Regions from separate parts of the Streptomyces sp. bgisy027 genome, predicted to be linked through region 1. Evidence: riboswitches for the same ligand, from Rfam matches in the RefSeq annotation. Region 1 holds a riboswitch; the other holds the start of a gene.
The links. Region 1 has a riboswitch for S-adenosylmethionine ahead of thrC (threonine synthase). Riboswitches for the same ligand answer to the same signal wherever they lie in the genome.
Positions count from the first base shown of each region.

Region 1 (3,398 bases):
TCCGCCGGGATGTCCAGCATCAGCACGCCGTCCTCTCCCGCCCGCCGCCCGCCACCACCCTTCTGCGGAGGGGCCTCCGGCCCCGCACCTGCGATTCCGCGCCGCACCGCCTCTCGGTCGCCGTCGGACAGCGCCGAGCACACCCACAGGGCGCCCGCGTCCGGCCCGATCGCCGACAGCCCGGAGACGACTCCGCCGCCCCCGCGCCTGGAGTGCAGCGAGCCGTCGTCCCGCACCTCGTACGAGACCGGGCCGCGGTTCGACGCGACGAGGACCTTGGCAGCACCGTGCGCACCCGGCGCATCCTGCGTGGAAGCCATAAGCCTCAACCTAGCCCGCCCCGGAAACGCTCAAACGTGCGGTTCCGCTCGCTGGAGGGCTCTGGTCCGCCCTGTATACGGCCGGTTTCCGGCGTTTACGCGACCTTCCGCTTCGCGTACTCGGCGATCTCCACCATCGGCGGCCGTTCCTCGGTGTCCACGGAGTACGTACGCGGCTCGAAACCGTCCTCGCCGCGCTCGAACTGGGTCAGCGACGGCCGCACCAGATGCCCGCGGGCCAGCCGCAGCTGCGCCGTGCGGTAGATCGCGGCGGACATCCGGCCGAGCGCCTGCCCGTCCTGGTGCCGGTGCTTGCGCACCCCCACGTCCACCTGGGCCAGCGCGTCCAGCCCCACCAGGTGCAGCGCGTCGACCAGCATGCCCAGCTCGACGCCGTACCCGACCGGGAACGGGAGCTGTTCCAGCAGGCTGCGGCGGGCCGCGTACTCGCCGCCGAGCGGCTGCACGAAGCCGGCGAGCTGCGGCCAGTGCATGTTGAGCAGCGGGCGTGCCATCAGCTCGGTGACCCGGCCGCCCTGCCCGGCCGCACCCCCCAGCGGACGGTCGTACATCGCCTTGACCAGGTCCACGCCGGGGTCGGTGAGCAGCGGGCCGACGATCCCGGAGACGAAGTCGGAGGAGAACTCCTTCAGGTCGGCGTCGATGAAGCAGACGATGTCGCCGCTCGTCACGAGCAGGGAGCGCCACAGGACCTCGCCCTTGCCGGGCACGGTGGGGACGCGCGGCAGGATGTCGTCGCGGTGCACCACCCGGGCGCCCGCCGCGGCGGCCACCTCGGAGGTGCGGTCGGTGGAGCCGGAGTCGACGACCACGATCTCGTCGACCAGCGGGACCTGCCGGACGAGGTCATGGGCGATGATCGAGACGATCTCGCCGACCGTCTCCTCCTCGTTGAGCGCGGGCAGCACGACGGACACCGACTGGCCCGTGCGCTGTTTGGCGGCCAGGATGTGATGCAGCGGGCGGTCGGCAACGGACCAGGAGCGGCTGCTCAGCCAGCGCTCTGCTTCTTCCAGCACGGTCGGCGGCTCCTCACTGTCGGGAGGTCTGTGATCCATCTCGCGGATCGGACGGCTATCTCAACTGTCCTGGCGTTCGGTTACAGTCTTGAACAACGCGGATGACCATCGCATGTCCGAGGTCGGCCGTCGTCCACAACCGAATACCGCTCATCCAGAGGGGCAGAGGGATACGGCCCGATGAAGCCCCGGCAACCCTCCAGTCGGTTCTCGTAGATCAGCGTCGATCGTCACGGCTGATCGTCTCCGCGAGGCTCCCGGCTAGGGAAGGTGCCAAATCCGTCTCACGGCGAGATGCGTCGTGAGGAAGATGAGGAGAAAGGGCCTCGCCTCACATGGCTGCGCAGACTGTTGCAAGCACCACCGAATCCACCGTAGACCTCGGCCCCGCCGCGGCGCTCTCCTGCCGCGAGTGCGGTCACCGGGTACCGCTCGGCCCGGTCTTCGCGTGCGAGGAGTGTTTCGGCCCGCTGGAGATCGCCTACGACTTCTCGGCCCACGACGCCGAGGAGCTCCGCAAGCGGATCGAAGCGGGCCCCGCGAACATCTGGCGCTACGCGCCACTGTTGCCCGTCCCGGCCGACGTCGCCGACAAGCCGAACCTCAACCCCGGCTGGACCAAGCTCGTCAAGGCCGACCACCTGGCGAACGAACTCGGCGTCGACGCCGGCAAGCTGTTCGTCAAGGACGACTCCGGCAACCCGACGCACTCCTTCAAGGACCGCGTCGTCGCCCAGGCCCTGGAGGCCGCCCGCGCCTTCGGTTTCACCACGCTCTCCTGCTCCTCCACCGGCAACCTGGCCGGCGCGGTGGGTGCCGCGGCCGCCCGTGCCGGCTTCCGCTCGTGCGTGTTCATCCCGCACGACCTGGAGCAGGGCAAGGTCGTCATGGCCGCGATCTACGGCGGCGAGCTCGTCGGCATCGAGGGCAACTACGACGACGTGAACCGTTTCTGCTCCGAGCTGATCGGCGACCCGGCCGGCGAGGGCTGGGGCTTCGTCAACGTCAACCTGCGGCCCTACTACGCCGAGGGCTCCAAGACCCTGGCGTACGAGATCTGCGAGCAGCTCGGCTGGCGGCTCCCGGACCAGTTGGTCGTCCCGATCGCGTCCGGCTCGCAGCTCACGAAGATCGACAAGGGGCTCCAGGAGCTGATCAGGCTCGGGCTCGTCGAGGACAAGCCGTACAAGATCTTCGGTGCGCAGGCCGAGGGCTGCTCGCCGGTGTCGACCGCGTTCAAGGCCGGCCACGACGTGGTCCGTCCGCAGAAGCCGAACACCATCGCCAAGTCGCTGGCCATCGGCAACCCGGCCGACGGGCCGTACGTCCTCGACATCGCGCGCCGCACCGGCGGGTTCGTGGAGGATGTGACGGACGAGCAGGTCGTCGAGGCGATCAAGATCCTCGCCCGGACCGAGGGCATCTTCGCGGAGACCGCCGGCGGTGTGACCGTGGGCGTGACGAAGAAGCTGATCGAGAACGGCGTCCTCGACCCCACCAGGACCACCGTCGTGCTGAACACCGGCGACGGCCTCAAGACGCTGGACGCGGTGGCCGGCACGGGGCTCACTGCGACAATCCGCCCCAACCTGGACTCGTTCCGCGAGGCCGGCCTCGCCTAGTCGTTTTTCGTCCGCGGGCCGGTGGGGGCTGGTCGCGCCCACGCGGCGGCAGCCGCAGATCGAACACGGCCCCGCGCCCCTGGGCCCGTACACCTGACCGGAGGTTTCATCGTGAGCGTCAACGTCCGCATCCCGACCATCCTGCGCACCTACACCGGCGGGCAGGCCGAGGTCGCCGCCGAAGGTGCCACCCTCGGCGAGGTCATCGCCGACCTGGAGAAGAACCACACCGGGATCGCCGCCCGGGTGCTCGACGACCAGGGCAAGCTGCGCCGGTTCGTCAACGTCTACGTCAACGACGACGACGTGCGTTTCGAGCAGGGCCTGGAGACGGCGACCCCGGACGGTGCGGGCGTTTCCATCATCCCGGCCGTCGCCGGCGGCTGACCGAATGACCGATCATTACCATCGGTAAC
Region 1 is NZ_JBYIVZ010000017.1:97,410-100,807, reverse strand. Features, by position in the region: gene AC3ETA_RS19350 (alpha,alpha-trehalose-phosphate synthase (UDP-forming)) at 1-320, opposite strand, end outside; gene AC3ETA_RS19345 (glucosyl-3-phosphoglycerate synthase) at 416-1,360, opposite strand; SAM riboswitch class I at 1,508-1,677, shown strand; gene thrC (threonine synthase) at 1,696-2,982, shown strand; gene AC3ETA_RS19335 (ubiquitin-like small modifier protein 1) at 3,094-3,369, shown strand.

Region 2 (3,398 bases), on a different contig from region 1:
CCGAGGTCATCCCGGGCCGGATCAGCAAGATCCCCGGCGTCGAGGGCACGGACACGCACGTGGCGTTCCGCACCTACTCCCAGCACGACATCGAGGCCGCCTTCGCCATCGGCCTGGACAGCTGACACCAGGGGCCGCCGCTCAGGACGAGGAGCTTCATCCCGGGCTCGTCCTGAACGCCGGGCGCGGTGGGCGGGACCGCCCGCACGGCCCTCTCGCACGGGACCGCGGCCCTCACCGCCGTCGTGGCGATCCCGCTCGCCGTCGCCGCGACCAGCTTCGCCCTCACCTACCAGCCGAGGGCGCCCGAGGTGCCGCCCAGGGTGGAGCCGGACAGCGGCTCCCCCACGCCGACGCCGAGCGACGAGGTCGTCTCCCGGCCGCCGGTGACCGACAGCCCCGCGAGTGACGACGGTGACGACGCCTCCGACGAAGACCTCGGTGAAGACCGCTGAGCGCTCCGCCGGGCAGCGGCGCCGGGTCGTCGGTCGACCGCGGGTTCGTGGTGGCTGGCCGCACAGTTCCCCGCGCCCCTGCGGGACGCGGCTGACACGCCCCGGCTCCGGGCGCCGGCGGCCTCCACACGGGTCCGGGGCACGCTCGACCGGCTCTCCGGCGAGATCCGCTGGGCGAAGGTCGCCGTCGCGCGGGCGGGCGGCGAGACGGAGGCCGCGTTCTTCGTGGCGTTCCACCCCGTGCGCCAACAGGCCGCGGTGATCGAGGAGTTCCGCATCCTGCTCGCCGTCTCCGGCGTCGCCCCCATGATCCCGCCGGGCGTCCGGCTACCGGCTCACGCGGAGGTGTCCGGCACGCAACGGCCGTCCTCGGTGCGGTAGTTCCACTTCGCGCCGTTGGTCACGAGCTCCTTCACGGCGTTCACGAACCGCTCGACGTGCTCGTCCGGCGTACCGGCACCGAAGCTGACGCGGATGGCGTTGAGGGACTTCTCGCCGGGTGCCGCCTCCGGGGCGCCGCACTCGCCCTGGGCCTGCGGGTCGCTGCCGAGCAGGGTGCGGACCAGCGGGTGGGCGCAGAACAGGCCGTCCCGGACGCCGATGCCGTACTCGGCGGAGAGGGCGGCGGCGAAGTGGGAGCTGTTCCAGCCCGCGACGACGAAGGAGAGCACGCCGACGCGGGCGGCGTCGTCGCCGAAGAGGGAGAGGACCCGGACCTCGGGCACCTCCGCGAGGCCGGCCCGCACCTTCTCGATCAGGTACTGCTCACGGGCGACGAGCTCGTCGAAACCGGCCTCGGTGAGCGCCTTGCAGGCGGAGGCGATGGAGTAGGCGCCGATGACGTTCGGGGAGCCCGCCTCGTGCCGGGCGGCGCTGTCGTGCCACTCGACGTCGACCCCGCCGTCCTCACGCCGGGACACCTTGCGGCTGGCGCCACCGCCCGCGAGGTACGGCTCCGCCGCGCGCAGCCAGTCGGAGCGGCCGGCCAGGACACCGGAGCCGAAGGGGGCGTACAGCTTGTGGCCGGAGAAGGCGATCCAGTCGACGTCCAGGTCACGGACGCTGACCGCGTGGTGCGGGGCCAGCTGGGCGGCGTCCAGGACGATCCGGGCGCCGTGGGCGTGCGCGGCGGCGGCGAGCTCGCGCACCGGCCACAGCTCGCCGGTGACGTTCGAGGCGCCGGTGACGCAGACCAGGGCCGGGCCGTGGCCCCCGTCGATCGACACGGCGCGGTCGGCGAGGGCGCGCTCCAGGTTCTCGACGGCCTCGCGGTGGGTGCGCGGGGCGTTGAGGTAGGTGACGCGGGCGTCGCGCCAGGGCAGCAGGGAGGCGTGGTGCTCGGTCTCGAAGACGAAGACCTGGCAGTCGGCGGGGAGGGCGGCGGCGAGGAGGTTCAGCGAGTCGGTGGTGGACCGGGTGAAGACGACCTGGTCGTCGTCGCGGCAGTCGAGGAACTCGCCGACCGTCCGGCGGGCGTTCTCGAACAGGTCGGTGGAGAGCTGGGAGAGGTAGCCGGCCCCGCGGTGGACGCTGCCGTAGTACGGCGCGTAGGCGGCCACGTCGTCCCAGACGCGCTGCAGGGCGGGGGCGCTGGCGGCGTAGTCCAGCGCGGCGTAGGTGACTTCGCCGCCGGTGACGAGCGGGACGGTGACATCCCGTCCCAGAACGGGCAGCGGGGAACAAAGGGTCTGGACGGAGGCAGCGGTGGAGACAGACATGACGGAACTCCCGTGAGAGCAAAGAAGAAAGTGAAGGTGGGTGCGCGGAGGCGGGGCTCGGCGGCCCTATCGCATTCGCTTGCTCACGGAAGACTCCCTCGAACGACCAGGACCCCTGGTTTCGAGAGGGGCCCGCGCTTGCCGTAGACCTCGCTGCCTACGGCCTGGTCTTCACCCGGGGCACCCCGCCACGGACGGAGGGTTGCCGGACAGTCGGCCGGGGCCTCATGACTGTCACTCATGACCTGGTACAGGAACGTACGCGAGATGATCGTCGTCCCGCAACCCGTGTCCGGATCGCGGGACGACGTCACGCACTCACTGGGCGTTGCTCGCGGCGACCCACCGCTCCAGCGTCCGCTTCGCGGACCCCGAGTCGATGGACTCCGCCGCCTTCGCCATACCGGCCCGGATCTGCTCCGTCAGCGGCCCGTCGCCGGGCTCCAGCGCCACCAGCGCCGCCGCCGAGTTCAGCAGTACGGCGTCCCGCACCGGCCCCGTCTCGCCGTCCAGCAGGCGCCGGGCGACCTCGGCGTTGTAGGACGCGTCGGCGCCGCGCAGCGCCTCCACGGGCACGAGTTCGATGCCGACGTCGCGCGGGTCGAAGGCCTCCTCGGTCACCTTGCCGTCGCGTACCACCCACACCCGCGAGGTGGCGGTGGTCGTCAGCTCGTCGAGGCCGTCGTCGCCGCGGAACACCAGCGAGGAGTTGCCGCGTTCGGCGAAGACGCCCGCGACGATCGGCGCCATGCGCGGATCGGCGACGCCGACCGCCTGGGCCCGCACCTTGGCGGGATTGGTCAGCGGACCGAGCACGTTGAAGGTCGTCCGGATGCCCAACTGCCCGCGCGCCGCGGCCACATGGCGCAGCGACGGGTGGAACTTCACCGCGAAGCAGAAGGTGATCCCGGCCTGCTCGGCGACCTGTGCCACCCGGTTGACGGGCAGCTCCAGATTGACGCCGAGCTTCTCCAGCACGTCCGAGGCGCCCGACGCCGACGACGCGGCCCGGTTGCCGTGCTTGACGACCTTCGCGCCGGTGCCCGCGATGACGATCGCCGACATCGTGGAGATGTTGACGGTCTTCGCGCCGTCGCCGCCCGTGCCGACGATGTCGACGGTCGGCCCCGGCACCTCGATCACGTTCGCGTGCTCGTACATCGTCCGGACCAGTCCGGTGATCTCCTGCACCGTCTCGCCCTTGGCCCGCAGCGCCACCACGAAC
Region 2 is NZ_JBYIVZ010000074.1:35,932-39,329, forward strand. Features, by position in the region: gene AC3ETA_RS43760 (Lrp/AsnC family transcriptional regulator) at 1-125, shown strand, start outside; gene AC3ETA_RS43765 (small secreted hydrophilic protein) at 189-455, shown strand; gene AC3ETA_RS43770 (aminotransferase class V-fold PLP-dependent enzyme) at 791-2,173, opposite strand; SAM riboswitch class IV at 2,303-2,419, opposite strand; gene trpD (anthranilate phosphoribosyltransferase) at 2,492-3,398, opposite strand, start outside.
Region 2: another riboswitch for S-adenosylmethionine. It lies ahead of AC3ETA_RS43770 (aminotransferase class V-fold PLP-dependent enzyme); the one in region 1 lies ahead of thrC (threonine synthase).